DNA from 2 places in the Nocardioides marmoraquaticus genome. Region 1 is predicted to be linked to the other one. Evidence: riboswitches for the same ligand, from Rfam matches in the RefSeq annotation. Region 1 holds a riboswitch; the other holds the start of a gene.
What was found. A riboswitch is a leader RNA that binds a small molecule or an ion and turns the genes downstream of it on or off. The one in region 1 is predicted to bind cobalamin.

Region 1 (14,938 bases):
TGCCGCTGCTCGACCTCGACCTCAGGCTGGGCGAGGGCAGCGGGGCGGTCGCGGCCGTGCCGCTGGTGCGCGCCGCCGCGGCGCTGCTCACCGAGGTCGCCCTCCTCGCGGAGCTCCTGCCACCGGATGCGTGACGGCTGGCGCCTGGCGCTGGGCATGCTGACGGCCGTCCGCGTCGGCATGCCCTCGCGCGTCGACCGCGAGGTGGCCCGCGACGCCATGCTGCTGGCACCGCTGGCCGTCGCGCCGCTCGGGGTCGGGGTGGTCGTGGTCGGTCTCGTCGGCCTCGCCCTCGGCCTCGCGCCGCTGGTGGTCGGCCTGCTGGCCGTCGCCGTGCTCGCGCTCGGCACCCGCGCCTTCCACCTCGACGGGCTCTCCGACACCGCCGACGGGCTGACCGCCTCGCTCGACCGCGACCGCGCGCTCGCCGCCATGCACACCGCCACCTCGGGCCCCGCCGGCGGCGCCGCCGTGGTGCTGGTGCTCGGCGTGCAGGCGGCCTCCCTCTCCACGCTGGTCGGCACCTGGCGCGGCGTGGTGACGGCCGGCGTGGTGGTGTGCCTGTCGCGCTTCGCGTTGTGGCTGGCCTGCCGCGAGGGAGTCCCGGCCGCACAGGACGGCGGCCTGGGGTCGACGTACGCCGGCACGGTGCCGACCGGCCTCGCCGTCGCCGGCTGGCTCGTCGTCGCGCTCGTGCTCACCCGGCTCGTGACCTGGGACGGCGGCGACTGGTGGCGCGGCCTGCTCGCGGCCGCTCTCGGAGCGCTGGTCGTGCTGCTGCTCGTACGCCGCGCCGTGGCCCGCATCGGCGGCACCAACGGCGACGTCTACGGCGCGAGCATCGAGCTGTGCCTGGCCGCTCTCCTGGTCGGGCTCGCATGAGCCGCTCCCGCGCGCTCGGGCTGCTCCTCGGGGCCGGGCTCGACCGGCTCCTGGGCGACCCCGCCCGCTGGCACCCGGTGGCCGGCTTCGGGCGGGTCGCCCTCGCGCTCGAGCGGCGGCTGCACCCGCCCGGTCGCCACCGCACGCCGCCACCCGCGGCCACGCTCCGCCGCCGCGGCGTGCTCCACGTGGCGGTGCTCGTCGGCGGCACGACCGCGGCCGGGGTGCTCGCCGAGCGTGCGGCCGCGCGCCAGCCGGCGGCCCACCTCGTCGTCACGGCCGCCGCGACCTGGGCGGTGCTCGGCGGCACCTCGCTGGAGCGGGAGGCCCATGCGGTGGCGGAGCTGCTCGAGGGCGACGACCTCGCCGCCGCCCGGCAGCGACTGACGCACCTCGTCGGCCGCGACCCGAGTCGGCTCGACGCCGACGAGGTCGCCCGGGCCGTCGTCGAGTCCGTCGCCGAGAACACCTCCGACGCCGTCGTCGCCCCGCTCGTGCTCGGCGCCGTGCTCGGGGTGCCCGGCCTGGTCGGGCACCGTGCCGCCAACACGCTCGACGCGATGGTCGGCCACCGCAGCGAGCGGTACGCCGACTTCGGCTGGGCCGCCGCGCGCCTCGACGACCTGCTCGCCCTGCCCGGGTCGCGGCTGAGCGCGCTGCTCGCGGTCGTGCTCGGGCGCGACCCACGCGCCGCCTGGCACGCCTGGCGCCGCGACGCCCCGGGCCACCCCTCCCCCAACGCCGGACCGGTCGAGGCGGCGTTCGCCGGCGCGCTCGGGGTGCGGCTCGGGGGCCGCAACACCTACGGCGACCGGGTCGAGGAGCGCCACCGGCTCGGCGACGGACGCCCGCCCCGCGTGCCCGACGTACGCCGTGCCACCGCGCTCGCCCGCCGCCCCGACGCGGGCGCGGTGCTCGTGGCCGCACTGGCGGCAGGCGTCAGGTGCGGTCGCGGCACGCGACGCGGCGCCGCCCGCCCGGACTGAGGGCTCCCCGCGGCGCCCGACCACTGTCCAGGGGCCCGGTCGGCAGCCGCGTCCGCAGGCTCGCACCGGGGCGCGCGTCGTCGGCCTCACCCGGCCGGCAGCTGCTGAGGGTCTCCGCCGGCGTCGCAGCACGAGGTCGGCGTTCCCGACGCACGGGACCGTGGTGCCGGGCGGCGTACGGGTTCTGCGTCAGGCCCGACGGGCGGCGACGAAGGAGCGGATGCCGATCACGAGGTAGGCGACGAGCAGCACGAAGGTGACGGTGCCGCTGACGACGGCGAGCGGCCGGTCGCTGTCGCCGGAGAACAGCTCACCCAGGCCGAGCACGTTGGGGATGGTGCCGAGGACGCCGACCAGGGCCACCACGAGGGCGGCGTGGATGCCGATCTTGGGCTTGCGGGCGCCGACGATGCCGCACACCACCAGGACAACGCCGAGCACCGAGGGGATGAAGGCGGTCAGGCTGCGGGAGTCGGACAGCAGGTAGCCGAGCACGCCCACGACGACGAGGACCGCGCCCACGATCACGGTGGTGCGGGGGACGTTGGTGGTGGACGCGGTGGTGACGGGGGTGCTCACGACGGGCTCCTGGGTCGGGCGGACGGACGTGGCGAACCTACCGACCGCGCGCGCCCTCGCCACGCGGCGCGCGCGTGAGGTCGCCCACCCCGTCGCGCCCGGGCGCGACCCGGGACACCGCTCAGCCGCCGTTGCCGGGTCGGCAGGCGCTAGAGACGCAGCACCCGTCCGGCCACGACGAGGTGCACCTCGTCGCACGCGGTGGCCACGCGCTGGTTGACGGTGCCGAGCAGGTCGCGGAAGAGCCGACCGGAGCGGTGCGACGGCACCACGCCCAGACCGACCTCGTTGGTCACCAGGACGACCGGGCCGGTCGCCGCGTCGAGGGCCCCGACGGCGTCGTCGAGCAGGGCTCCGACGTGGGCGTGCACCTGCTCCGACGGAGCCTCCCACAGCGCGGCCGCGTCGACGACCGCCGAGAGCCAGGTGCCGAGGCAGTCGACGATCACCGGCCCGGGCGTCGACAGCGCAGCGGCGAGGTCGCGGCTCTCGAGCGTCGTCCAGGCGGCGGGGCGACGCTCGCGGTGGGCCGCGACGCGCTCGGCCCAGTCGGGGTCGGGGTCCTCGGCGGTGGTCGGACCCGGGGCGACGTACGTCGCGGGCTGCTCGCCCAGGAGGGTCTCGGCGTGACGCGACTTGCCGGAGCGCACGCCGCCGGTGACGAGGACCTTCACCGCTGCATCCTGACCCACGCGGCCGCCTCGGCGACGGTCGCCACCGTGGTGGTGCCCTCCGGGGCGGTGGGGCGGGCCACCACGACGACGGGCAGGCCGAGCCCGGCCGCGGCCTCGAGCTTGGCCCGGGTCAGCGCTCCGCCGGAGTCCTTGGTCACGAGCACGTCGACGCCGTGGCGCTGCATCAGCGACCGCTCGCCGGCCACGTCGTACGGCCCCCGGTCGCGCAGCAGCGTCCACGGCGGCGGGAGCGGGTGCTCCGGCGGGTCGACGACCCGCACGAGCGCAGCGGTCTCGGCGAGCGGGCCTATGAAGTCGCAGAGCGACTGCCGGCCGATGGTGAGGAACGGCCGCTCCCCCAGGTCGGCTGCGAGCCGGGCCGCCGCGGCGTGGTCGGCCACCGGGCGCCAGTCGCCGACCGGCTCCCAACCGGGTCGCTGCAGCCGGAGCAGTCGGTCGCGCGGCACCGCCCTGGCGGCGTGGTCGGAGATGGTCGCGGCGAACGGGTGGGTCGCGTCGACCACGAGGTCGTGCGCCGCCGCCTCGCGCGCCAGCCCCTCGACCCCGCCGAACCCCCCGATCCGCACCTCGCCCACCGGCAGCGCCGGGTCCTTCACCCGCCCCGCCAGCGACGTCACCACCTCGACACCCTTGTCGGCCAGGACTCGCGCCAGCGCCCTCGCCTCCCCCGTGCCCCCCAGCACCAGCACCCTCACGAGCGGACCACCCCCGCTGCCCGAGGTGCGGGCGCAGCGAGCCCACCCGCGCCCTGAGGTGCGAGCGCAGCGAGCCCCACCGCTCCCTGAGGTGCGAGCGCAGCGAGCCCACCCGCTCCCTGAGGTGCGAGCGCAGCGAGCCCCACCGCTCCCTGAGGTGCGAGCGCAGCGAGCCACGAAGGGCGCCCCCTCGTGACGCCCCGCTCGTCCCTCGCGGGCCTCCTCGGGGACCGGCGCTCCATCCCCGCTCCCTGAGGTGCGAGCGCAGCGAGCCCCACCGCTCCCTGAGGTGCGAGCGCAGCGAACCCACCCGCTCCCTGAGGTGCGAGCGCAGCCAGCCCACCCGCTCCCTGAGGTGCGAGCGCAGCGAGCCACGAAGGGCGCCCCCTCGTGACACCCCGCTCGTCCCTCGCGGGCCTCCTCGGGGACCGGCGCTCCACCCCCGCCCCCTGAGGTGCCAGCGCAGCGAGCCCACCCGCCCCCTGAGGTGCGAGCGCAGCGAGCCCCACCGCTCCCTGAGGTGCGAGCGAAGCGAGCCACGAAGGGCGCCCCCTCGTGACACCCCGCTCGTCCCTCGCGGGCCTCCTCGGGGACCGGCGCTCCACCCCCGCCCCCTGAGGTGCGAGCGCAGCGAGCCCACCCGCTCCCTGAGGTGCGAGCGCAGCGAGCCACGAAGGGCGCCCCCTCGTGACACCCCGCTCGTCCCTCGCGGGCCTCCTCGGGGACCGGCACTCCACCCCCGCTCCCTGAGGTGCGAGCGCAGCGAGCCCACCCGCTCCCTGAGGTGCGAGCGCAGCGAGCCACGAAGGGCGGCCCCTCGCGAGCCTCCTCCGGGAGCGGGTCGTGACGCGGAAGACCTGCACGGCGATCACCGCACGCCTTCCCGGGCCAGCGACAGCAAGCCGTCGACGTCGAGGTGCTCCTCGACGAGGTCGCCGAGCAGCTCGAGGCGGGCCTCGCGCGCGGCAGGGAAGGAGGCCTCGGAGGCGACGCCGAGGGCGCGGCGCAGGTAGGCATCGCGGTGGGCGTCGTCCTCGAGCGCGCCGTGGACCATCGTGCCGGTGACCGGCCCCGCCTCCCGCGCCCCGGTGACGCGCCCGTGGTGGATCTCGTAGCCCGCAGGCTCGTGCAGCCGCAGCACCTTGTCAGGGGTGAACTCGGTGTGCAGGTCGAGCAGGCCGAGGCCCTCGACCGTGGTCGGCGGGCCCTCGATGCCGTGGGGGTCGGCGACGGTGCCACCGAGCATCTGGCAGCCGCCGCAGATGCCCAGCACCGGCCGCCCGGCGCGGGCGTGGGCGACGACGACCTCGTCGAGCCCGCGCTCGCGCAGCCACGCGAGGTCGCTGATGGTCGCCCGGGTGCCGGGCAGCACCACGAGGTCGGCGTCGGCCAGCGCACGAGGAGTGGAGGCGAAGTAGACGTCGAGCGCGGGCTCGAGCCCCAGCGCGTCGACGTCGGTGAAGTTGGAGATCCGCGGCAGCCGCACCACCGCGACCCGCACCCGCCCGGACCGCGCCCGGCGACCCTCGAGGTCGAGCGCGTCCTCGCTGTCGAGCCACAGGTCGGGCCGCCACGGCAGCACGCCCCACACGGGCCGCCCGGTGCGGGCGGCGATCTCGTCGAGGCCCGGCTGCAGCAGCCCGCGGTCGCCGCGGAACTTGTTGACCACCCAGCCCGCGACCAGCCGCTGGTCGGCCTCGTCGAGCAGCATCAGGGTGCCGTGGAACGCCGCGAAGACCCCGCCGCGGTCGATGTCGCCGACCACCACGGTCGGCAGCTGCGCGTGCTGGGCGAGACCCATGTTGACGTAGTCGCTGTTGCGCAGGTTGATCTCGGCGGGGCTCCCCGCGCCCTCGGCGACGACCACGTCGAAGCGCGAGGCGAGGTCGTCGTACGCCGCCCACGCGGCCTCGGCGAGGTGGCGCCGGCCGGTGGCGAAGTCGGTGGCGCTCACCGATCCGCCGGGCCGCCCCATCAGCACCACGTGGCTGCGGTGGTCGCTGCCGGGCTTGAGCAGCACCGGGTTCATCGCGGTCTCGGGCTCGGCGCGCGCCGCCAGCGCCTGCACCCACTGGGCGCGGCCGATCTCGTCACCGTCGCGGGTGACCATGGAGTTGTTGGACATGTTCTGCGCCTTGTACGGCGCGACGCGCACCCCGCGTCGGGCCAGCGCCCGGCACAGGCCGGTGGTGACCACGCTCTTGCCGGCGTCGGAGGTGGTGCCGGCGACCAGCAGCCCGCTCACGACTCACCGCCCCCGAGCGGCCAGCGGTGCAGCAGCCGGCACCCGTCGGCCTCCCACCACTGCAGGTCGACGTGCTCGACCCGCAGCCGCAGCGGCAGCAGGCCGGCGAGCTGCTCGCGCTGCTCGTCGGCGTCGACGTCCTCGCCCTGCGTGCCGAGCGACAGGTGCGGCACGGGGTCGTCGAAGGCGCCCTCGTACGGCGCCAGGTCGGGGAACGCCGCGACCAGGGCGACCGTGAGCGCCATGAACGCGGCGCTCGGCTCCGCGACCAGCCCGACCGTGCCGCCGGGGAACACCGTCACCTCCTGGAGCACCGCCTCGAACGGGTCGTGCTGGGCGACGACGCGGGCGACCGCCGCGAGATCGGTGTCGGCGGGGTGCTCGCGCCACGGGTCGAGCAGGGTGACGTGGGCGTGGTGGAAGCCAGGGCCCGCGTCGCGGAAGGACGCGGAGGTCAGCGCGCGGACGTGGTCGTCGAGCCCCGGGACCCCGATCGCGAGCGTCGACTGCCCGCTCACGCGAGCCGCCCGCCTCGGGTGCGCCTCATCCGGTGCGGCTCGAGCGAGCGGGGCAGCGGCCCGCCCTCGGTGATCCAGCCGACCAGCTCGTCGGTGGTGCCCTCGGCGAGGACCCCGCCGAGCCAGGTGTCGGTCGGGCGACGGCCACGCGAGAAGTCGCGCACCAGCACCACGTTGCTGCGGTCGCACTCGTCGAGGCACTCCACGACGCGCACGCGGACGCCGTCGACGTCGCCGCAGGCGAGCAGCGCCTCGCGCTGGGCGTCGTGGTCGGTGCGGGGGTGCTTCTTCGTCGTGCCGCAGCAGCAGTCGCGGCAGACCAGCACGTCGCGCTCGGGCAGCGTCACGCGGGAGCCCCCTCGTGTCGTCGCAGCAGGTAGAGGTCCATCACCCAGCCGGCCTCGGCCTCGGCCCCGGCGCGCGCCTCATCGAGCTGGTCGCGCACGTCGCCGACCCGGCCGGTGACCAGCCGCTCGCCGGTCGCACCGAGGTTGGCGCCCCACCAGATGGTCCAGTCGTCGAGGCCGTCGAGGTGGACACCGCTGGTGAGCATGACGACCAGGTTGCGCTGGCCCTCGGCGACCGCGTCGGCCTGGCGTCGCTGGGTCGTCAAGTGCACCGGTCGGCCGACCTCGTGCAGCACGACGCCGTGGCGCGCGGCCAGCAGCTGGGGTGCGCTGATGCCCGCGACGACCCGCACCGTCGCGTCGAGGTCTGCGGCGATCCGGTCGACGACGCGGATCGTCGAGTCGTAGAGCGCGGGGTCGCCCCACACCAGGAACGCCGGGTCGCCCTCGCGCCCCGCGACGGCCGCGGCCCAGGCGCGGGCGCGGGCGTCGTGCCAGTCGAGCACGGCACCGTCGTAGCCCGCGGTGTCGCGGTGGTCGGACCGGTCGCGCGGCGGGTCGTCGACCTCGACGACCTCGAGCCCGTGCGCGGCGGCGAGGTCGCGTCGTACGGCCAGCAGCGGGTCGTCGTCACGCTTGCGCGCCGCGACGACGTACGCCGCCCCGCGCAGCGCCGCCGCCGCCTCGGGTGTCACGTGCTGCGGCCCCATCCCCACGCCGACGACGTGGATGGTGCGGGTCATGCCGCGTCCGACCGGAGGTCCCGGGCGAGGACCTCGAGACCCCCGCACCCGACGACGGCGCGCACCTCACCGGGTCTCGAGGCTCGGGCCTGGCGCCACTCGCACCTCGACCAGCGATGGCGCACCTCAGCGGTCCTCGAGGTCACCCTCGAGCTCCAGGTAGACGGCCTGCATCTGGGCGAGCAGGTCGGGGTCGGGCGACTCCCACAGGCCGCGCTCGACGGCCTCGTGGAGCTTCTCGACGATCCCGCGGAGGGCCCAGGGGTTGGCGTCCTTCATGAACTGCTGGTTGGTCTCGTCGAGCACGTACTCCTGCGCGAGCGAGGCGTACATCCAGTCGTGCACCACGCCCGCGGTGGCGTCGAACCCGAAGAGGTAGTCGACGGTCGCCGCGAGCTCGAAGGCGCCCTTGTAGCCGTGGCGCTGCATGGCGCCGATCCAGCGCGGGTTGACCACGCGGGAGCGGAAGACGCGGTTGGTCTCTTCCTGCAGGGTGCGGGTGCGCACGGCGTCGGGCGAGGTCGAGTCGCCGACGTACGCCTGGGGCGAGCTGCCGGTGAGCGCGCGCACCGTGGCGACCATGCCGCCGTGGTACTGGAAGTAGTCGTCGGAGTCGGCGATGTCGTGCTCGCGGGTGTCGACGTTCTTCGCGGCCACCTTGATGCGCCGGTAGTTGGCGCGCATGTCGTCGGCGGCCGGACGGCCGTCGAGGTCGCGGCCGTAGGCGAAGCCACCCCACTGCGTGTAGACCTCGGCGAGGTCCTGGTCGTCGCGCCAGGTGCCGGACTCGACGACCTGCAGGATGCCGGCGCCGTAGGAGCCCGGCTTGCTGCCGAAGACGCGCGTGGTCGCACGCCGCTCGTCGCCGTGCTCGGCGAGGTCGGCCTGGGCGTGGGCCCGGACGTAGTTCTGGTCGAGCGGCTCCTCGAGGGAGGCCACCATGCGCACGGCGTCGTCGAGCATCGCCACGACGTGCGGGAACGCGTCGCGGAAGAAGCCGGAGATGCGCACGGTGACGTCGATGCGCGGGCGGCCGAGCTCGTCGAGCGGCACGACCTTGACCTCGTGGATGCGGCGCGAGGCCTCGTCCCACTCGGGGCGCACGCCGAGCAGCGCGAGCACCTCGGCGACGTCGTCACCGCTGGTGCGCATCGCGCTGGTGCCCCACACCGACAGGCCGACGGACGACGGGTAGTCGCCGGTCTCGTCGACGTACTTGGCGACCAGCGACTCCGCCATCGCCTGGCCCGTCTGCCAGGCCAGTCGGGACGGAACGGCGCGGGGGTCGACGGTGTAGAAGTTGCGGCCGGTCGGCAGCACGTTGACCAGGCCGCGCAGCGGCGAGCCCGACGGGCCGGCCGGCACGAAGCCACCCCCGAGGGCGTGCAGCACCATGTCGAGCTCGCGGTCGGTGCCGGCGAGGCGGGGCACGACCTCGGTCGCGGCGAAGCGCAGCACCTGCTGCACGACGGGGTCGTCGTGCAGGCCGGGGACGGCGTCGACCGACCAGTCGGCCGCCTCCATCCGCTCGACGAGCGACGTGGCCTGCGCCTCGATCTCGTCGATGGCGCCGAGCTGCTCGGCACCCTCCTTGAGCCCGAGCGCCGTGCGGAGCCCCGGCACGGCGTGCTGCTGGCCGCCCCAGACCTGCTGTGCGCGCAGGATCGCGAGCACCAGGTTGACCCGCGCCTCGCCGGTCGGCGCGCCGCCGAGCACGTGCAGGCCGTCGCGGATCTGGGCGTCCTTGATCTCGCAGAGCCACCCGTCGACGTGCATGATGAAGTCGTCGAAGTCGTCGTCGTCGGGCTGCTCGTCGAGCCCGAGGTCGCGGTGCATCTCGGCGGCGTGCATGAGCTGCCAGATCTCGCCGCGGATGGCCGGCAGCTTGGCCGGGTCCATCGAGGCGATGTTGGCGTGCTCGTCGAGCAGCTGCTCGAGCCGCGCGATGTCGCCGTAGGTCTCGGCGCGCGCCATCGGCGGGATCAGGTGGTCGACGATGGTGGCGTGGGCGCGGCGCTTGGCCTGCGCGCCCTCCCCCGGGTCGTTGACGAGGAACGGGTAGACCAGCGGCAGGTCGGCGATGGTCTGGTCGGTGGCGCAGCTGGCCGACAGCGCGGCGTTCTTGCCCGGCAGCCACTCCATCGAGCCGTGCTTGCCCAGGTGCACCACGGCGTGGGCGCCGAAGCCGCCGTCGGCCTCCGGGGCACGCAACCAGCGGTACGCCGCGAGGTAGTGGTGGGTGACCGCGAGGTCGGGGTCGTGGTAGATCGCGACGGGGTTCTCGCCGAAGCCCCGCGGCGGCTGGATCAGCAGCACGACGTTGCCGGCCTGGATGGTGGCGAGCACGATCTCGCCCGCGTCGTTGACGAAGAGCGTGCCGGGCGCCGGGCCCCACGCCTCCTCGATGTCGCCGCGGAGGTCGGCGGGCAGGTCGGCGGTCCACGCGGCGTACTGCTCGCCCGTGATGCGCACGTGGGCGTCGGTGAGCTGGGCGTTGGTCAGCCACTCCTCGTCCTGGCCGCCCGCGTCGATCAGGGCGTGGATGAGGGTGTTGCCGGCTTCGGTCTCGTCGTCGAGGTCGAGGCCGGGGATGGCGCCGGGACCGCCGAGGTCGTAACCGGCGTCGCGCATCTTCCGCAGCAGCCGGATGGTGCTCGCCGGGGTGTCGAGGCCGACGGCGTTGCCGACCCGCGAGTGCTTGGTGGGGTACGCCGACAGCATCAGCGCGACCTTGCGGTCAGCCGGGGCGATGTGGCGCAACCGGGCGTGGTTGACGGCGATGCGCGCGACGCGGTCGCAGCGCTCGGGGTCGGCGACGTAGCGCGGCAGGCCGTCCTCGTCGACCTCCTTGAACGAGAACGGCGCGGTGATGATGCGGCCGTCGAACTCCGGGATCGCGATCTGGGTGGCCGAGTCGAGCGGCGTCACGCCGTCGTCGTTGGCCTCCCACTCCGCGCGGCTGCTGGTCAGCGAGAGCGCCTGCAGGACGGGGATGTCGAGGGCGGCGATGCGCTCGACGTCCCACGCGTCGTCGTCGCCGCCGGCGCTCACCCCGGCCGGCGTGCTGCCGCCCGCCGCCAGCACCGTCACGACGAGCGCGTCGAGCGTGCGGAAGGCGTCGAAGAGCTCGTCGGGGGCCGAGCGCAGCGAGCCCGCGAAGACCGGTACGCCGACCGCCTCGCCCGTCGCCGTCACCGCCCGGGCCAGGTCGTGGGCGAACGCGCTGTTGCCCGACGCCTCGTGGGCCCGGTAGTAGAGGACGCCGACGCGCGGCATGGCCGTGGTCTCGACAGGCTCGACCGACGAGGACGCGACCACCGCCGGCTCGTGCATCCCCCACTGCGGCACGGCGACGGGCGCCTCGAAGCCCTCGCCGGTCAGCAGCACGGTGTCGGAGAGGAAGGCGTGCAGCTGGGCGAGGTTGGCGGGGCCGCCCTCGGCCAGGTAGCGGTGGGCCTCGGCAGCGACCCCGATCGGCACGCTGGAGAGCTCCATCAGCTCGGCGCTCGGCTGCTGCTCGCCGCCGAGGACGACCATCGGCATCCCGGTCGCCTTGATGCGGGCGAAGCCGGAGCAGAGGTCCTCCGCGCCACCGAGGACGCGGCCGACCACGAGGTCGCAGTCCTCGATCGTGGCCGCCATCGACTGGTGGCCGGGGCGACCGGGGTTGGCCCAGACGTAGTCGGCTCCCGAGGCCCGCGCGGAGAGCAGGTCGGTGTCGGAGGTGGAGAGCAGCGCGATCTTCACGTGAGGGCCTTCCGGTGGCGGGGCAGCTGGAGGTCGGTGGGCGGTCGGTGCCCGACCAGGTGCTCGGTGGCGATGCGTCGTACGGCGTCGGGGGTCACGGCGCCATACCAGGTGTCGTCGGGCTGCACCGCGACCACGGGGGCGTGGTTGCAGGGGAACAGGCAGGCGGTGTGGGTGAGCAGCACGTCGTCGTCGCCCTGCCCGAGCCGCACCAGCTCGAGCACGAGCGCCTCGGCGACGGTCTCGGCGCCCCTCGCGGTGCAGCGCGGGCCGCGGCAGAGCAGCACCTGGTGGGCATGGGTCGGCACGTCCTCCCAGGCGGCCGAGACCATCGGCGCCTCGCGGCCGTCGAGCGGGCGGAGCAGTGCCCCGGCGGCGCCAGGAGGACTCGAGACGATCGCGCGGAGCACGTCGGCGTCCTCGACGAGTGCGGGCGCGACGGCGACCTCGGGCCGTCGACCCTCGCGCTCGCGCCACCAGTGGCCGGCCACGCGTCGCAGCCAGCTCGCCCCGGGCGCGAGGCGCGCCTGCGAGACCCCGACGACGTCGACCGGGTCGTCGGAGTCGTCGGCCAGGCGGTCGAGCACCCTGCGCAGCGAGGGGTCGCCGACCTGCAGGTGCGCGACGTGGGCGTCGTACGGCGCGGCGAGCGCACGCAGCGTCGTGTCGTCGGCCGCCTCGCGCGCCGACATCCCGACGAGCAGCAACCGCCGCCCGTCACGGGTCGCCCCGTCCAATACCTGCTCCAAGCCCTCGTGGATGTCTTCACCCCGGGTGGGGTCGCCGTGGCCGGTCTCCTGGCTTCCGTGTCACCACCCGGCGACCGACCTTCCCGGGCTGGCACCCAGTGGCCCCACTTGCGTGGCACTGCCCGGTCTCCCGGACAGCGGGGGTCGCCGCGCTCGACGGCTACAGTGGCGAGGGCCGCGCCGGACTCTGACCGGCTTCCCGTGCACCACGGCACCAGGAACCTAACACCCGCGGAGGACACCTCGGTGACGCGCACGCGCGAGCGGTTGCTGGGGGTCGCGCTGCTGCTCACCGTGACGTCGCTGGCGGTGCAGCCCGTGGTCGCGGCGGCGGTCACGACGCCGTACTCCTGGACCCGCGACGCCATCTCCGACCTCGGCGTCGTCCGCTGCGACGCCGCCCTCTGCTCGCCCTGGTGGCCGGTCTTCAGCGTCGGGCTGCTCGTCGGTGGGGCGGCGATGGTCGCCGTCGGCGTGCTGGTGCGTCGGTACGCCGCTGCGGCGGTGCTGCTCGTCCTGGCCGGGCTCTCGACGGCCGCGGTCGGGCTCGTGCCGCTCGACGTCGACCGGCCGCTGCACCTGCTGGTCGCGACCCCGCTGTTCCCGGCGCAGAACCTCGCGGTGCTGCTCCTGGGCCTCCGCCTCGCCGGGACGTCGCGGGCCGGCCTCGTGGCCGCCGGGGTCGTCGGGCTGCTGGGCTCGCTCGCGGTGGTGGCCCCGCTCGGGGTGCCGTTCGGGGTCGCCGAGCGCCTCGGCGCCTACCCCGCCGTGATCGCCCTCGCGGCCCTCGGCCTCAGCGTGCTCCACCGCGGCCTGCCCACCCGCCTGGCAGCTCCCTGAGGAGGTCGCTCGACGACCGTCTCGAGGGGCCGGCCCACGGCGGACCGCAGGGGTCAGGTCACGGCGGCCGGGCTGCGCGGGAGCCGCACGATGACGCGGGTTCCCGCCCCGGGGGCGCTCTGTAGCGTCACCTCGCCGTGGTGGGCCGTGACGATGTCGCGCACCAGGCTGAGCCCGACGCCGATGCCGGGCACCGCGGCGTCGTGGGCCGTGCGCCCCCGCCAGAACCGGTCGAACGCCTGCTCCGCCTCTCCCGCCGTCATCCCGACGCCGTCGTCGGCGACCGTGACCACCACGTCCGACGCGGTGCCGTCGACCCGCACCTGCACCCGACCGCCGGGGCCGGCGTGCTTGACGGCGTTGGAGAGCAGGTTGTCGAGGACCTGGGTGACGCGGTGCTCGTCGACGACGGCGCGCTGCGGCTCGCCGGCATCGATCTCGACCCGGTGGCCCGCGTCGGCGGCGAGCACCTCGAAGCCCGACACCACGCGCGCGGCCAGCGCCGACAGGTCGGTGCTGGCGAGCTCCAACCGGCGCCGCAGGTCGGTCATGTCGAGCAGGTCCGCGATGCGGTGCTGGAGGTCGGCGGCCCGCCGGTGGATCACGCCGAGGGCGTGCCGGGCGGCCGAGGCGTCAGCACCCAGACCCGACAGCTCGTCGTCCAGGACCTCGGCGTACCCGATGACCGCCGCCAACGGGGTCCGCAGCTCGTGCGAGACCGACGACACGAAGGACTCCTTCACCTGCAGCGCGCGCACCAGGTCGGTGACGTCGTGCGCGTTCACCACCACGGCCCACGGGCTCCCGTCGCCGTGGCGCAGCAGCCGCGACCCGATCGAGACGGCACGCTCGGCCCCGGTCCGGCCGTACCAGTGCACCTCCGGCTCGACCTCCACCCCCGCCAGCGCCCGCGACACCACCTGCTCCTCGGGCGGCACCGGGGTGCGGTTGTCGGCCTGGCGGACGTGCGCGGCGGCCCACGGCGCCCGATCGATCTCCATGCCGACCACGGCGGCGCCTCGGCGCGCCATGTCGTTGGCCAGCAGCAGCTCGTGGGTGCGGGCGTCGTACACCGCCACCAGCGCACCGGTCTCGTCGAGCAGGGCCCTCATCAGGTCGTAGGACGCCGCGGCCTGCTGCTCGCGGTGGCGCAGCTCGGCGGAGCACGCCTGGGCGAGGTCGCCGAGGACCTCGAGGTCGTCGGCGCTCCACTCCCGCGCCTGGGTGTCGACCGCGCACAGCGATCCCACCACCTGACCGTCGTCGGCCTCCAGCGGGTGGCCGGCGTACGCCACCACGCCGAGCTCCGTCACGGCCGGCTCGTCGGCCCACCGGGCGTCGCCGCGGGCGTCGCCGACGACCAGGGGCCGAGAGCCGGCGACGACGTGCCGGCACAGCGAGTAGGCGGAGGGGATCCGGCGGGTCGCCTCGGTGTCGCCGGTCAGGCCGGCGGCCCCCGGCATCACCTGCTCCCCGCCGCCCACGAGGGACACGAGGGCCACGGGCGCTCGGAGCAGGCGTTGCGCCAGTCGCGCGTAGTGGTCGAAGGAGCCCGACGGCAGTGCGACCAGCCCGGGGTGCCGGGCGTCGAGGCCGGTGTCGTCCATGGCACCCCCCACCGGGCTCGCGGACGTCGCCTGACGGACCGCTGCGGTCACGGGGCGCACTGCAGCATAGGAGACGTGACGCAGGTCACGGAAGATGTGGCAGGGAAGATGCCGCTTTCGTCAGGTGCCGCAGTAGGTGACGTAGCCCTCGCTGCCTGCGGGCGCCGGCTCGCGGTACCGGACGTCGACGTCGGCCTCGTCGAAGGCGTGGTGCACCGCGTGCAGCAGCGCCTGGAGCGGTGCCAGGTCGCCTGCGGTCGCAGCGTCGAGCGCCTCCTCGACGAGGTGGTTGCGCGGCACGTGGA
Region 2 (14,938 bases), on a different contig from region 1:
GAGTCGGCTGACCGGGAGTCCCCACCGTTCGGTGGCCGCGGTCCGGTAGCGGTCTTGTCGGTTGGCCCGACACATGCTGGTGACCCCAAGGCATCTGGCCGTCGCGGAACGTCGGGGGAGTCGGTTCCTCGGGGGAGGCGTCTGGTCGTCACTCCGGACGTGTCCGGCCTCGCGAGATCAACGTGATGGCACCCGCCACCACGACGATCGTGATGACGCCGATGACGAGGGTCGACAGCCACGCAGGGCCTCGCTCGGAGTCCGCGACCCTGCCGGCGGGTGTCTGTTCCGGCGTATCGGTGGACTCCAGCGGCGTCGGTTCCTGAGCCCGATCCGCGGGGGGAGTCTGCCCGGCCGTAGCCGTCGGATCAGTCCCGTCAGACGCCGTCTGCGGAGCCGGGGCCACAGCGAACCGGCTGGTTCCGGTAATCGGGTGCCCGTCCTGCGACACGACCCTGAAGTCGACACGCCAGACCTTCGAGCTCTCGGCGGGTTGCAGCGCCTCGCTCGGAACCCGAGCCACGAGTCGCCCGCCCTCGACGTCGGTGACGAGCCGCGTCGGACTGCCTTCCGCTACGCGCAGGTTCACCACCACGAGCTCGGGCTGCAGAACCTCGGAGAACTCGAGGTCGATCTCGGCCGGGGCCGTAGCCAGACGGGCGCCGTCAATGGGATCGCTCCCCAAGAACGACGTGTGCGCCTGTGCCGAGCCGGCGCCGAAGGCCATCAGCGCGGTGATGATCGCTGCGCAAGCCACGACAGCCGCTGAGCGACGGTACTGTGGCCGTCGTCGACAGCTGCCGTCACCGACGGCGAGAAGCGCGGTGGTGCCGTGCATCGGTTTGTCCTCCCGGGAGCTCGATGCGCGACCGCTTCGGGGTGCGGCGGCGCAGCTGACGATATCTACTATGACCGATAGGAGTTACGGTCACGGCGCGCGGGCTGGACGAAGGAGGCGAGAGTGCGCGAACTCGGGACGCTGGAAGCGGCCGTCATGCAACGCCTGTGGGCGTGGGGTAGTGGTGTGTCCGTACGTGACGTCGTCACCGATCTGGAGCGGGATCGCGACATTGCCTACACCACCGTCATGACGGTGCTCGACAACCTGCACCGCAAAGGTCTGGTTCGTCGCGTCAAGGTGGGGCGAGCGTTCCAGTACGAAGCCGTCGAGAGCAGGGAGGCGCACGTCGCCGGCCTGCTGGAGGATGTCCTAGGCGACGCGGGGGACCGGTCGGGAACGCTCATGCGCTTCGTCGGGCGGCTCGATCCGTCCGAGCAGGCCGAGTTGCGCCGCATGCTCGACGGAGCGCCCGAACCGTGAGCAGTGCTGTCGGGAACCTGCCTGGGCTCTGGACCGCCGCCGCGCTGGTCGGACTGGCCTGGATGCTCGCAGTGTTCGCCGGTCCGCTGGCGAGGGCGCAGTGGCCGACTCGATCACCAGGCCTCGGGGTCCTCGCCTGGCAGAGCCTGAGCCTCGCGTGGGCAACCAGCGTCATCCTTGCCGGCGTCTCGTTGCTCGTGCCGCACGCCACCGCTGCGACCAGCCTGGGCGAGCTCGTACGCCTGTGCACCGACGAAGTGGTTTCGCGACTCGACGAGCCGTTCGTCCAAGTGCCGGCGCTGGCCGGTGCCGCGCTCGTCCTGGGGCTGGTTCTGCGCTTCGGGTGGCTGACCGTGCTGAGCCAGGCCCGGGCCCGGGGACGCAGGCGCCGCCAGCGCTCGACCCTGGATGCCGTCGGGTCCCCCGGCAGCGGCGGCCTGATGATCATCGAACACGAGACCCCGGCGGTTTACTGCGTGCCGGGTCGCGGCTCTCGCATCGTCGCCACCAGCGCCGCCACGGGTCTGTTGAGCCCAGAAGAACTCGACAGCGTGCTGGCTCACGAACGAGCGCACCTGCGGCTGCGGCACCATGTCGCAGTGTCGTTCGCGCAGATGCTTGCCACCACCTTCCCCTGGATGGCCAGTCTCCGGCTCGGTGCGGCCCAGGTGTCGCGCCTCGTCGAGATGCAAGCCGACGACGCAGCAGGACGCGGCGCCCGACCCCACCTGGCGCGGGCCTTGTTGTGCCTCGCTCTCGGGCCCGCCGGGGTCTTGAACGCGGGTGGTGACACCGCAGACCGCGCCCGGCGGCTGCTGCGGCCCGCCGCTCCGCTCCCGGTCTCCGCGCGTGCCGCGATCGCCTCGCTTTCGTGCGCGGTCGTCCTCGCGCCCATTTTCGTCGCTCTGCTGCCGGGCGGCGAGGGCCTCGCTCACGCCTGCTGCACGCTGCCGATCCCCTCGACGCCGGGCTGATCAGCCGAGCGCAACTACTATTTGAAGTAGTAGTACGCTCGGGTTCGTGGCCGAGCGACGATCCATCCCCGCGCTGGCCGTCTGGGGTTGGCGCTGGCTCACCACGATGCGCACCGCGGTCATCCTCCTCGCGCTCCTGGCGCTGGCCGCGATCCCGGGCTCGCTTTTCCCGCAACGCAACGTCGCGAGCGACCCCGGCGCAGTCCCGGGCTTCTACCGTGAGAACCCGACCATCGCCCCATGGCTCGATCGCCTGGGGCTCTTCGACGTCTACGCCTCGGCATGGTTCGCCGGCATCTACATCCTCTTGCTCGTTTCGATGACCGGGTGCGTCCTGCCGCGCTGCCGCACGCTGTGGCGTGAGTCGAGGGCCGAACCGCCACCGGCACCACGCACTCTCGTCGGTCCCAGAGGCGGACGTGACCTACTGGTCGAAGCCGACCAACAAACAGCCCTCGACGCCGCCCGAAGCATCCTGAGCCAGCGCCACCGACGCGTCAGGCTCCTCGGCGGCGAAGTTCGAGCCGAACGGGGGCAGATCCGAGAGATCGGCAACCTGCTGTTCCATCTCTCGCTTCTCGTGTTGCTCCTGGGCATCGCGCTTGGGAAGCTGCAAGGCTTCGAGGGACGCGTTGCCATCATCGAGGGTCAGAGCTTCGCCAACACCGTCTCCCAGTACGACGAATTCTCCCCCTCGGCCCTCACTGACATCGATGGGCTCGAACAGCTCAGCCTCACCCTCGACGAGTTCGATGCCTCCTTCTCGGGCGAGGCCGCCTCGCGTGGAGAACCCCGCAGCTTCGACGCCACCCTCGACTGGTCGACTCCCGACGGCCAGGAGGGCCGCAAGGTGGTCCGCCCGAACGCGCCGCTGGACATCAACGAGACCAAGTTCTTCTTGACCGGCCACGGCTACGCACCAGAGATCACCGTCACCGACGGCCGCGGCGATGTCGTCTTCTCCGGCCCCACCATCTTCTACCCCATCGACTCCAGCTATGCCTCGGACGGAGTCGTGAAGGTGCCCGATGCTCGACCAGAGCAGCTGGCCCTGCAAGGGCTGTTCCTCCCCACGGCCGCCCAGGAAGACGGCCAGCCCCCCGTGTCGGTCTTCCCCGCACCGGTGAACCCCCGGCTGCTGCTTACCGCCTGGTCGGGCGACCTCGGGCTGGACACCGGAGAGACCCAGAACATCTTCACCCTCGACACCAGCAACCTCACCGAGATCGGCGGCGGCAAAGACCGGACGATGCTCGCCCCCGGCCAGACCATGCAGCTCGGTGACGGGCTCGGCTCCATCCGGTTCGACGGGGTGCGTCGCTTCGCGAACTTCCAGATCGCCTACGACCCCGGCAAGGAGATCGCACTCGTCGCCGGCATCATGCTCCTCCTCGGTCTCACCATCTCGCTCACCGTCCGCCGATGGCGCGTATGGGTCCGCCTCACACCACACCCCGAGGTGTCTTCCGGTCTGGTTTCGCTAGAGATCGGAGGCCTCGCTCTGAGCAGACGACGTTCAGACGAGCACGCGATGCAGGACGAGGTCCAGCGCATCGCCTCCGCGCTGGAGTCGTCGCTCGATGTGCATCAGCCGCAGCCGTCCACCCATGGAGCAGTGACATGACTTCCAGCGCCTACGCCGTTCTCAGCGACCGGCTGGTCCTCACCGCCATCGCCGTGTTCGCCGCAGCCATGCTCGTGCTGGCGATCCACAGAGCGCGAGCGAGCAGCCTTCGTCTGCTCGTCGCGAGCGCTACCCGGTCGACGCCACGGGCAGGTCACGAGGAGGACGTCCTGGCCCGCAGTCACGGAACGCGAGCCGCCTCGGAGGACCGCACGGGGACCGGGAACGCGCTCCCTCGCAGCGCCGCTCCCACGACCCCACGCGACGACCTCTCGACCACTGACCGAACCACGCCCACGGCCACGGGCAAGCTCGATGGTGCCGGTCACGGACTGCTCGGCCTGGGTGTCGTACTCCTGCTGCTCGCCATCACGACCCGCGGCATCGCGGCCGGTCGGGTCCCGTGGAGCAACATGTATGAGTTCGCCGTCGTCGGAACCCTCACGACCGTCGCCGCGTATCTCCTCCTGGCCAGCCGGCCGAACACGCGGCCCGTACGACTCGTCGGCGTCTGGGTCGCGACCGCTGCAGCCCTCTTCCTCGGCCTAGCCATCACCGTGCTTTACACCCCAGCAGCCGGACTGATCCCGGTGCTTGACTCGGCCTGGCTCGTCATCCACGTCGCGGCAGCCATCATCGCCGGCGGCCTCTTCACCGTCGGAGCCCTCGTCTCGGTGCTGTACCTCATCAGCGTGCGCCGAGCCGCACGGACACCCGGTCGAGCCAGGGGCTGGCCGAGCGAGACCTTCGACCAGATCGCCCAAACGGCGTACACGATCGCGTTCCCCATCTGGACCTTCGCCGTGATCGCTGGTGCGATCTGGGCCGAGAACTCCTGGGGCCGCTACTGGGGCTGGGACCCCAAGGAGACCTGGGCTTTCATCACCTGGGTCCTCTATGCCGCCTACCTCCACGCCCAAGCGACCGGCGGCTGGCGAGGCAAGAAGGCGACCTGGCTCGCACTAGCCGGCTACGTCGCCTTCCTGTTCAACTTCGTCGGCGTCAACATGTGGGTGGGTGGCTTGCACTCCTACTCCGGCTTGTAGGGGCTTGATCAAGGTCGTGGCTGGTTCGCTCAGCACTGCGGTTCTGTCCGCGACGGCGCCGGGACTCGCTGGCGCCGCGTCGCAGGCAGCCAGCGGCGACTGGACTCGTCGTCGCCCGCGAGTAGGGGCTGCCGGGCGAACCGACGCGGGCCTCCCCGCGGGGTGCGGACTCGCTGCGAACGGTCCTCTTCGAAGTGTCGCAGCAGCAGCAGCCGGACAACGTTCAGCAAGCTCCCGCCGTGTAACCTCGGCGCTGAGCCAGAACACGCCGAGAGGTGTGCGGGAATCCGGGGAGAGTCCGGAGCTGACGCGCAGTGGTGAGGGTGACTGGCGAGACGTTGGACCACTGGGACTCCGGTCCTGGGAAGGTGTCTCGCCGGGTCGATCCCGAGTCCGAAGACCGGCTGGCTCGTTCCTCAGCCGCCGGCCCGCGCGCATCGGGTCCCCGACAGACGAGAGCGCCCGTTGGCCCAACCCGGCCTGGCGTCCACGCGCCTCCCCTCACCCGAGCGTCCCCTGCGAGCCCGCCGGGGCCAGCCCTGGACGCTCGGAGTCCTGCTGCTGCTGGCCATCGGCGTCTCCGTCGTCGTCTACCTCGGCCTCGGCTCCGAGCCGCTGCGCCCGGGCGGCGTGGTCGAGGTGCTGCGTGCCCGGCTGCTGTCGGGGGAGCCGGGCCCCGACCCGGTCTACGACGCCATCGTCTGGGACCTGCGTGCTCCGCGGGTGCTGCTGTCGCTCGTGGTGGGCGCCGGCCTCGCCGTGGCGGGCGCGGCCATGCAGACCCTGGTCCGCAACCCGTTGGCCGACCCCTACCTGCTGGGCGTCTCGGCCGGCGCCGGGGTCGGGGCGACCGCGGTCATCGCGCTCGGCGTGCTGGGCTCGCTGGGGGTCTGGGCGCTCTCGGCCGGTGCGCTCATCGGGGCGCTCGCGGCGACCACGCTCGTCTTCGGTGTCTCGCTCGCCCAAGGAGGGCTGACCCCGCTGCGGCTCGTGCTCACCGGGGTGGTGATGTCGTCGGCGTTCTCGTCGGTCTCGAGCTTCCTGGTCTTCGCCAGCAACGAGCCGCGGGCCACCGAGTCGGTGCTGTTCTGGCTGCTCGGCTCGCTCGCCGGTGCCTCGTGGGTCCAGCTGCTGCCACCGCTCGTCGCGGTCGCCGTCTCGATGGCGGTGCTGCTCGGCATGCACGGCTGGCTCGACGCGCTCTCGACCGGCGACGACACCGCGGCCGCCGTCGGGGTGCCGGTGCGCGGGCTGCGCGTCGGGCTCTTCGTGCTGACCTCGGCGCTCGTCGGGATCCTGGTCGCGGTCTCCGGGGGCATCGGCTTCGTCGGCCTGGTGGTGCCCCACCTCGCCCGCATCGCCGTGGGCGGAGGCCATCGCGCGGCGCTGCCCGTCGCGGCCCTTGCCGGCGCGCTCTTCCTGCTGTGGGTCGACGTCGTCGCCCGACGAAGGTGGCAGGCACCGAGGTCTAAAGCAGCGCCGAGTGTCGCTTGACCGCGTGGGCGAGCTCGAAGAGGTTTTGGTCAGCAATCCCGTGCCAGACGCCCTGCCACAGCTCGTAGGCGGTGAGGGAGTCGATGGTGGAGTCGCGCACGAACTGAGGGGCGTCACCATGGATCACCTCGCCGAGAAACCAGGCGTCGGGGTGTTGCGCGCGCACGAGCGGCAACACCTGCGCCCAGAAGGCCGGCGGAACGGCGTACGCCGCGTCGAGGCGCCATCCGTCGACACCTCGGGCCAGCCAGTGGTCCATCACGTCAGCGACCCACTCGACGACCGCTGAGGAGCCGTGGTTGAGGGCGACCAGGGAGTCGTGGCCCTCGAAGACGTTCGCTCGCACGCGGTCGCCGGGGCTCCAGCCGTCCCAGTCGACTCGGAACAGCGACGCGGTCGCGGCCGCCGGGCCCTCAGCTTCGACAAGCTGGAAGGCAGGATGAGACCGACCGACATGGTTGAAGACCCCGTCGAGGAGGACCCGCAGACCTCGTTCGTGCGCGGCCGCGACCAGGCGGTCGAAGTCGGCGTCGTCGCCGAGGCGGGGGTCGACGCGGCGGTGGTCGATCGTGTCGTACCCGTGCGTGGCCGAGGCGAAGACCGGCCCGAGCAGCAAGCCGTTGAGACCTAGGTCGAGCACGTGGTCGAGCCAGGCTTCGATCCGGCCCAGCCGGTGTACCACCGGCTCGTCGGGGCCGCCGAGCGGCGAGTCGCCGGCGGCGGGTCGGATCGGGGCGCCGACTGCTCCGAGCGGATAGACGTGCCATCACATCACGTGGTCGGTCCACGACGGCATCAGTAATCTCCTTGGGGGAGCGGAAGGACAGTTGACGCAGCCAGAGAACCACGTCGTTCCGGAGGGGAACACTGCAGCGAAGCAGTGGCTGGGCCTTCGCTACTCAGATCTGCTGACGTCCACCACGACGCTCAGCGCCGGTCATGGATCGCCACGCTGAGCGCCGCCACACCGCGAACCAGTGCTCGTCAGGTCACGCGGGTCCGGCACACGCGCCAGGTGTCACCGGGCATCATCCACGGGAATGCGCCTCGCCTTTACCGGAGGCTAGAACAGCGCCGGCGGTCGCAGCCCAGGAGGCGAGAAGCGCGAAGCGTTCTTCAGAGTCGGTGCTCGGCTCGGGGGTGTAGACGGTGACCACGAGCGAGCGGTCGCGTCGGGTCGAGACGTCCATGGTGTGGTAGTTGAGCTCCATCGGTCCCACGGCGGGGTGGTGGAACGTCTTCGCGCCGGCGTGGTGGAGACGGACGTCGTGGCTTACCCAGCGGGTGCGGAACTCCTCGCTGATCGTGGAGAGCTCGCCGACGAGGGTCCGGAGGCGGCGGTCGTCGGGGACGCGGCCGGCCTCCGTGCGGAGGATCGCCGCAGTGACGTCGGCGGCTCCGGCCCAGTCGGGGTAGTAGGCGTCGGCGCTGGGGTCGAGGAACTGGTAGCGGGCGATGTTGGGGTTCGCGTTGTCAGGCTGTCCGTCGTAGATGGGCGAGTAGAGCGCGCGGCCGAGCGGGTTGACGGCCATGAGGTCGAGCCGGCCGTTGCACACGATGGCGGCCGAGCCGTGCATGGAGTCGATCATCCAGCGCACGGGCTCGGGCACCGTGGTCTGCCGCTTGGCTGCGGTGCGCTTCGGGCGCGCGGCGCGGGCGAGGTCGAAGAGGTAGGCGTGCTCGGCGTCGGAGAGTCGAAGTGCGGTGGCGACGGCGTCGAGAACGTCCTCGGAGACGCCGGTGATGTGGCCCTTCTCGAGCCTGGTGTACCACTCGGTGCTGACGCCGGCCAGGACGGCGACCTCTTCGCGGCGCAGGCCCGGCACCCGGCGACGGTTGCCGGCGGGCAGGCCGACGTCGGCCGGGGTGAGACGGGCGCGACGCGTCGCGAGGAAGTCGCGGATGTCGGCGCGGCTGTCGGCGTTGGGGTCCTGCGTCATGCCCTCAGCGTAGGCGCGCGAACGCGCTGAGCCAGGTGGCGTTTGTACCCCCATAAACGCGACCTGTTGCGCACACGTGAGGCGCGTTTGCATGGGTGTCGTGCCGGTCGGTCTTGACCGGCGAATGCCACCGACCACGCCGCCCACGAGGCGGGAGCAGGAGCCCACCCATGCGCGCCACCATCCTCCACGGCCCCGGAGACGTCCGCGTCGAGGACCGTGACCGACCCACCATCCTCAAGCCGACCGACGCGATCGTCCGGCTCTCGGCCGCGTGCGTCTGCGGCTCCGACCTGTGGCCCTACCGCGGGGTCGATGCCACCACGGACTCCGTGCCGATGGGCCACGAGTACGTGGGCATTGTCGAGGAGGTCGGCTCGGAGGTCCGCGAGGTCGAGGTCGGACAGTTCGTCGTCGGCTCCTTCTTCGCCTCCGACAACGTCTGCGACATCTGCCGGTCTGGATATCAGTCGTCCTGCGTGCACCGCGAGCTCGTCGGCGGGGCCCAGGCCGAGCTCATGCGGGTCCCGCTCGCTGATGGCACCCTCGTCGCCACCCCCGAGATGCCTGACGCCGACCTGGTCCCGAGCCTGCTCGCGGCGTCCGACGTGCTCGGTACCGGCTGGTTCGGCGCAGTCGCAGCCCAGGCCGGACCCGGCAAGACCGTGGCCGTTGTCGGCGACGGCGCGGTCGGCCTCCTCGGGGTGCTCGCCGCCAAGCAGCTCGGTGCCGAGCGCATCATCGCGATGTCACGCCACGAGTCGCGCCAGCGGCTCGCGCGCGAATTCGGCGCCACCGACATCGTGGCTGAACGCGGCACCGAAGGCGTGGCCCGCGTCAAGGAGCTGACCAACGGTCTCGGAGCCCACTCGGTCATCGAGGCCGTCGGCACGCAGGAGTCGATGCTGCAGGCCATCGAGTCGACCCGTCCCGGGGGCCACGTCGGCTACGTCGGCGTCTCCCACGACGTCACGCTGCCGGGGGAGCAGCTGTTCTTCTCGCACGTCCACCTCCATGGTGGGCCCGCTCCCGTGCGCGACTACCTCCCCCACCTGATCGACCTGATCCTGAGCCGGCAGCTCGAGCCGGGGAAGGTCTTCGACCTCGAGCTCGGGCTCGAGGACGCCGCGGAGGGCTACCGCGCGATGGACGAGCGCCGCGCCATCAAGACCCTGTTGCGGCCCTGACGCACCGATCCCACCACCCGCCCCGCCCACCGTCGGGCGGGTGGACACCCGCCCGCCCCCTTTTGGAGCACCTATGACCACCACCGTTGACGCACCCACCGGAGCGCCGGTCGACGAACGGCCCCATGGAGTCGTCACCGCGAGCTCCCCGATGGCGCTCGTGCTGTGCGCCCTGACCATCTTCGGGCCCATCTCGATGGACCTGTACCTCCCGGTTCTCCCCGCGCTCACCGCTGACCTCGGGGCCACGACGTCGGCGGCCCAGCTGACGGTGACCGCCTGCCTGATCGGTCTCGCGCTCGGCCAGCTCGTGGCCGGTCCGCTGTCGGACCGGTTCGGTCGACGCCGCCCACTCCTGATCGGGGTGGCCGCCTTCGTCGTGGCGTCGCTGCTGTGCGCCGTCGCCCCGACGGTGACGGCTCTCGTCGTGGCGCGCTTCGTGCAGGGCCTTGCCGGCGCGGTCGGGATCGTGATCGCGCAGGCCGCCGGTCGTGACCTCTACACCGGCAGCCGGCTGTTGCGCTACTACGGCCGGTTGACCGTCCTCGGTGGTCTCGCTGCCGTCGTCGGGCCCGTCGTCGGTGGGCAGCTGGCGAGGGTCACCGATTGGCGCGGCACGTTCGTCTTCCTCGCATTGCTGGGCCTGGTGCTTCTCGTGGCCAGCGCTGCGCTGCTCCGCGAGACCCTTCCCGAGTCCCGGCGCCGCGGCGGTGGGGTCGTCGAGAGCGTCTCCTCCATGGGCCACCTGCTGCGTGACCGCAAGCTCGTCGCAGCCGTCCTCGTGACGGGCCTGAGCAACGCCGCCCTGTTCGCCTACTTGAGCGGCGCGACCTTCGTGCTCCAGGACATCTACGGCCTGACACCGCAGGGCTATTCCTACGCGTTCGCACTCAACTCCGCGGGCTTCATGGTCTTCGGCTTCCTCGGATCACGAGTGGCTGACCTCTGGTCCGTGCGCGGGACGCTCGTGGTCGGCCTCGCCCTGGTGCTCATCGGCTCCGTCGGCGTCCTCGCCACCGCCCTCGGCGACCTACCGCTCGCCGCCATGGTGGTCTCGCTCTTCCTCCTCGTCAGTGGCGTTGCGACGAGCACCCCACCCGCCACGACGCTGGCCCTGGAGGACCACCCGGAACAGGCGGGCGCAGCCGCAGCCCTCCTCGGCTCGGCCCGCTTCGCCTTCGGCGGCGTCACCGCGCCCGTCGTCGGGATCGCGGGAGCCGCCACTGCGGTCCCGCTCGGCGTCGTCGTCACCGTCGCCGCGGTTCTCGCTGGCGCCGCCTGCCTGCTGCTCCCGCGCACGAGCACCCGCGCGGCCACACGCGAGGTCATCGGGGCCGCCGCGTGAGCAGGTATCTGGTCCTCGCCGCCCTTGGCCCGCTGGTCGCGGCGTGCGCGACCTCTGGTTCGTCGTACGACGCGGCACCCTCCACTGCTCGCAACGGCCCTGACCGCATCCGACCCACGACGTCGTCCGGGCAGCCGGACGCGGCCGCTGCGGCCGCCGTCCGCACCCGAGTGCGGTTTACGACCGTGGACGGAACGGTCACCGTCGCGCTCGACGAGAACCCGACCGCGCGCGACCTGATCGACCGGCTGCCGCTGACGGTCGACTTCGAGGACTTTCACACCTCGGAGAAGATCAGCTACCTCGACGCGCCGCTGACCACCGAGGGCTCTGGCGGCAGCGCCCCTGGCCCCGGTGACCTCATCTACTACGTCCCGTGGGGCAACCTCGCCGTCTTCTACGACGGCAGCGTGCCTCACTCCGACGACACCATCCCGCTCGGTCGTGTCGTCGACGGCGCCGAGAACGTCGCCAGCCTCGACCGCGGCCCCGTGACCATCGAGCGAGTCGCTCAGAAGGGGAATCGATGAAGATCACCGCCCTCGGCACTGCCGACGTCGACATCGCCGTCCTCCGGGCCTGACTCAGCGACCGCCCAGACCACCATTCGACGTCCCGACCCATCCAGAACGGATCCCCGCCATGCAGTACACCCACCTCGGCCGCAGCGGCTTGAAGGTCTCCCGCATCGCCCTCGGCACCATGAACTTCGGCGACGCCACCGACGAGCAGGCCAGCCACGCGATCCTCGACCTCGCCGTCGACAGCGGCATCAATCTCATCGACACCGCCGACGTCTACGGCGGGCCGCAGTCGCCCGACATGGAGCAGGGTTACGGCACCTCCGAGGAGATCATCGGGCGGTGGCTGGCCACGTCGGGTCGGCGTGACGACGTGGTCCTCGCGACCAAGGCCTACCAGCCGATGGGGCTGGGCCCCAACGACCGCCACCTGTCGGCGTACCACCTGCGCCGCGCCTGCGAGGCGAGCCTACGCCGGCTGCAGACCGACCACATCGACCTTTACCAGATGCACCACGTCGACCGCGGAACGCCGTGGGAGGAGGTCTGGCAGGCGATGGAGCAGCTGCAGCGGGAGGGCAAGATCACCTACGTCGGCAGCAGCAACTTCGCCGGTTGGGACGTGGCCACCGCGCAGTCGGTCGCGACCCACCGCGGTGCGCTGGGCCTGGTCTCCGAGCAGAGCCTCTACAACCTCACCAACCGCGCGATCGAGCAGGAGCTCGTACCTGCCCTGGAGTACCACGGCCTTGGCCTGCTGCCCTGGAGCCCGCTGGCCATGGGCGTCCTCGCCGGCAAGCGACCAAACGAAGAGACGGTGCGGCGTGCTGCGATGAGCGAGCAGTTCGACACTCTCGCCGACCAGCTCTCCGCCTACAGCGGCCTGTGCGCCGACCTCGGTCACAGCGAGGCCGCAGTCGCCCAGGCGTGGCTGCTGCACCAGCCGGTCGTCTCCTCTGTGATCGCCGGCTCCCGCACCGCCCAGCACCTCCAGGACGCGATCGACACCCTCGACGTCGACCTCAACCAGTCGACGCTCGACGAGCTCGACCGCATCTGGCCCGGACCTGGGCGCGCCCCCGAGTCCTACGCCTGGTGAGCACCATCAACTACTGCTTCCTGAGGGGAAGACATCAACATGCAGATCACCCGCAGCAGCGCCGAAACCGTGAAGGGGCCAGCAGGCTGGTTCACCGGTGACGTCTACATCGACGCCGTCGCCGCCGCACCCTCGCCGTCGCGGGTCTCAGCCAACCTCGTCCACTTCATGCCGGGCGCACGCACCCACTGGCACCGCCACCCGCTCAGCCAGACCGTCTTCGTCACCGAGGGCGTCGGACTGTGCCAGCGCCGCGGAGGGCCCGTCGAGGTCATCCGGCCCGGCGACCGCGTCCTCTTCGAGGCCGACGAGGAGCATTGGCACGGTGCCGCTCCGGACCGCCTGATGGTGCACCTCGCCATCAACGAGGCCGACGACGACCACGCCGTCGTGCAGTGGCTGACGCCCGTAACCGACGACGAATACACGACCCAGCCGTCCAGCTGATCCCCTTCCAGACCACGCCACCACACCGTCACACCCAGGAGCCCCCATGCAGGTCAACGCGTACGCCGCCCCCGCCGCCGGCGAGAAGCTCGTCCCCACCACCATCGAGCGCCGCGACGTCGGTGCCCACGACGTCCTCATCGAGATCCTCTTCGCCGGCATCTGTCACTCCGACATCCACACCGTCAACGGCGACTGGGGCCCGCAACCCTTCCCCGTCGTCCCCGGCCACGAGATCGTCGGCACCGTTACCCAGGTCGGCGACGAGGTCACCCGCCACAGCGTGGGTGATCGCGTCGGCGTGGGTTGCATGGTGAACTCCTGCGGCGAGTGCGCCGCGTGCACCAACGGCGACGAGCAGTTCTGCCACCGAGGCACTGTCTTCACCTACGCCAGCCCCGACCGCGACGGCACCAGCACCCAGGGCGGCTACTCCACCCACGTCGTCGTCGACGCCGACTTCGTCCTCTCGGTCTCCGAAAAGCTCGATCCTGCTTCGGTCGCACCGCTGCTGTGCGCCGGTGTGACGACCTACAACCCGCTGAAGTACTGGGGAGCCGGCCCCGGCAAGCAGGTCGCGGTCGTCGGTCTCGGCGGTCTCGGGCACATGGCCGTCAAGATCGCCCACGCGATGGGCGCCGAAGTCACCGTGCTGTCGCAGTCGCTGCGCAAGAAGGACGACGGACTCGCGCTGGGTGCCACGGCGTACCACGCCACCTCTGACCCGGCGACCTTCGAGGAGCTGGCGGGCCGGTTCGACATCATCATCAACACGGTCAGCGCCGACATCGACCTCAACGCCTTCATCGGACTGCTCGCCATCGACGGCGCCATCGTCAGCGTCGGCGCCGCACCCTCGCCGTACACCGTCAACGGCATGCTCCTCGGTGCCCGCCGCAAGGTCACCGGATCGATGATCGGCGGCATCCCGATCACCCAGGAGATGCTCGACTTCTGCGCAGAGCACGGCATTGGCGCTGAGGTCGAGGTCATCGCCGCCACGGACGTCAACGATGCCTACGAGCGCGTGCTCGCCTCCGACGTGCGCTACCGCTTCGTCATCGACGCCGCCACCTTCGCTTGAGGGGTCCTGACGTGTCCGACGAATTGGCTCCCGTGTGGCGTCGCGGTCGGCAATGCCGCCTGCCGTCTCACGGGAGCCCCCCGTGCGCGCTTGTGAAGCTTGCCGGCCACCCCGACACTTCCTGAGGTCGCGGCTGCTGCAGGCAGCTCGGCCCTGGCCGCGGCATCGGTGGCCCCGGTTCAGCGGGCAGGGTCCTGAGCAACGAGCCTCGGCCCACGACCGTGCTGCCGCGGCAGCAGGCTCGAGCACGAAGACCTGGCTCGTCGGGCCTTGGAGCCCGGGGCCCTTGGGCAGCGACCCGGCCGGCGCCACGACGAGGCGCCGCTCGTTGGAGCTCAGATCGGTGCGCCCCGTGTTGAAAGCCGTGCCATCGCCACCCGACGACAGGCCGAGCAGCGGATGAGGCGTCTCTCAGCGCGCCACCGGGGTGCGCGTGCGACACCTCCCCGCCACCCCCGACACCTTCCTCTGGCCGAGACCGCCTACGGGCAGCAGGACGCTGCTCACCGGTGACCGCCCCGTCAACGGGGAATCTGCAGGCTCTCGCAGATGTCGTGGGCGATGTCGCGCAGCTTCTCGTTGCGGGCCGAGGAGAGGCGGGCCAGGACGTTGAAGGCGGTGTCGGGGTCGACGCCGTACGTCTTCATGATGACGCCTTGGGCCATCCCGACGATGTGTCGCGTCGCGAGGGCGCTCTCGAGGCCGGTGATCTTCTGGCCGGCGGCCAGTGCGCTTTGCCGGGGCCAGCTCGTTTTTTCGTGAGAAGCATGGCCTGAGACGGCCTCGAGGTCGGGAGGTCATCTGGGCGGCTCGCTCAGAGCTGGATGACGGCACGGCGGAGCGCCGGAGCTTTAGT

Region 2: linked by a shared signal. The riboswitch ahead of ACYU8I_RS09135 (FecCD family ABC transporter permease) and the one ahead of ACYU8I_RS16415 ((2Fe-2S) ferredoxin domain-containing protein) in region 1 are both predicted to bind cobalamin.

Annotation. Positions count from the first base shown of each region.
Region 1 is NZ_BAAHAA010000027.1:2,068-17,005, reverse strand. It holds gene cobT (nicotinate-nucleotide--dimethylbenzimidazole phosphoribosyltransferase) at 1-134, shown strand, start outside; gene ACYU8I_RS16465 (adenosylcobinamide-GDP ribazoletransferase) at 127-882, shown strand; gene ACYU8I_RS16460 (cobalamin biosynthesis protein) at 879-1,868, shown strand; gene ACYU8I_RS16455 (hypothetical protein) at 2,058-2,447, opposite strand; gene ACYU8I_RS16450 (bifunctional adenosylcobinamide kinase/adenosylcobinamide-phosphate guanylyltransferase) at 2,597-3,121, opposite strand; gene ACYU8I_RS16445 (cobalt-precorrin-6A reductase) at 3,118-3,831, opposite strand; gene ACYU8I_RS16440 (cobyric acid synthase) at 4,706-6,082, opposite strand; gene ACYU8I_RS16435 (2'-5' RNA ligase family protein) at 6,079-6,600, opposite strand; gene ACYU8I_RS16430 (hypothetical protein) at 6,597-6,947, opposite strand; gene cobF (precorrin-6A synthase (deacetylating)) at 6,944-7,690, opposite strand; gene ACYU8I_RS16420 (cobaltochelatase subunit CobN) at 7,817-11,437, opposite strand; gene ACYU8I_RS16415 ((2Fe-2S) ferredoxin domain-containing protein) at 11,434-12,186, opposite strand; cobalamin riboswitch at 12,208-12,412, opposite strand; gene ACYU8I_RS16410 (DUF998 domain-containing protein) at 12,433-13,026, shown strand; gene ACYU8I_RS16405 (ATP-binding protein) at 13,080-14,633, opposite strand; gene ACYU8I_RS16400 (protein adenylyltransferase SelO) at 14,754-14,938, opposite strand, start outside.
Region 2 is NZ_BAAHAA010000009.1:72,553-87,490, reverse strand. It holds gene ACYU8I_RS09160 (copper resistance CopC family protein) at 149-838, opposite strand; gene ACYU8I_RS09155 (BlaI/MecI/CopY family transcriptional regulator) at 962-1,321, shown strand; gene ACYU8I_RS09150 (M56 family metallopeptidase) at 1,318-2,295, shown strand; gene resB (cytochrome c biogenesis protein ResB) at 2,342-3,919, shown strand; gene ccsB (c-type cytochrome biogenesis protein CcsB) at 3,988-4,965, shown strand; cobalamin riboswitch at 5,208-5,388, shown strand; partial or broken gene ACYU8I_RS09135 (FecCD family ABC transporter permease) at 5,482-6,411, shown strand; gene ACYU8I_RS09130 (alpha-amylase family glycosyl hydrolase) at 6,434-7,141, opposite strand; gene ACYU8I_RS09125 (helix-turn-helix transcriptional regulator) at 7,488-8,399, opposite strand; gene ACYU8I_RS09120 (zinc-dependent alcohol dehydrogenase family protein) at 8,570-9,586, shown strand; gene ACYU8I_RS09115 (multidrug effflux MFS transporter) at 9,660-10,931, shown strand; gene ACYU8I_RS09110 (cyclophilin-like fold protein) at 11,117-11,461, shown strand; gene ACYU8I_RS09105 (aldo/keto reductase) at 11,574-12,551, shown strand; gene ACYU8I_RS09100 ((R)-mandelonitrile lyase) at 12,591-12,998, shown strand; gene ACYU8I_RS09095 (NAD(P)-dependent alcohol dehydrogenase) at 13,045-14,082, shown strand; gene ACYU8I_RS09090 (ANTAR domain-containing protein) at 14,604-14,792, opposite strand.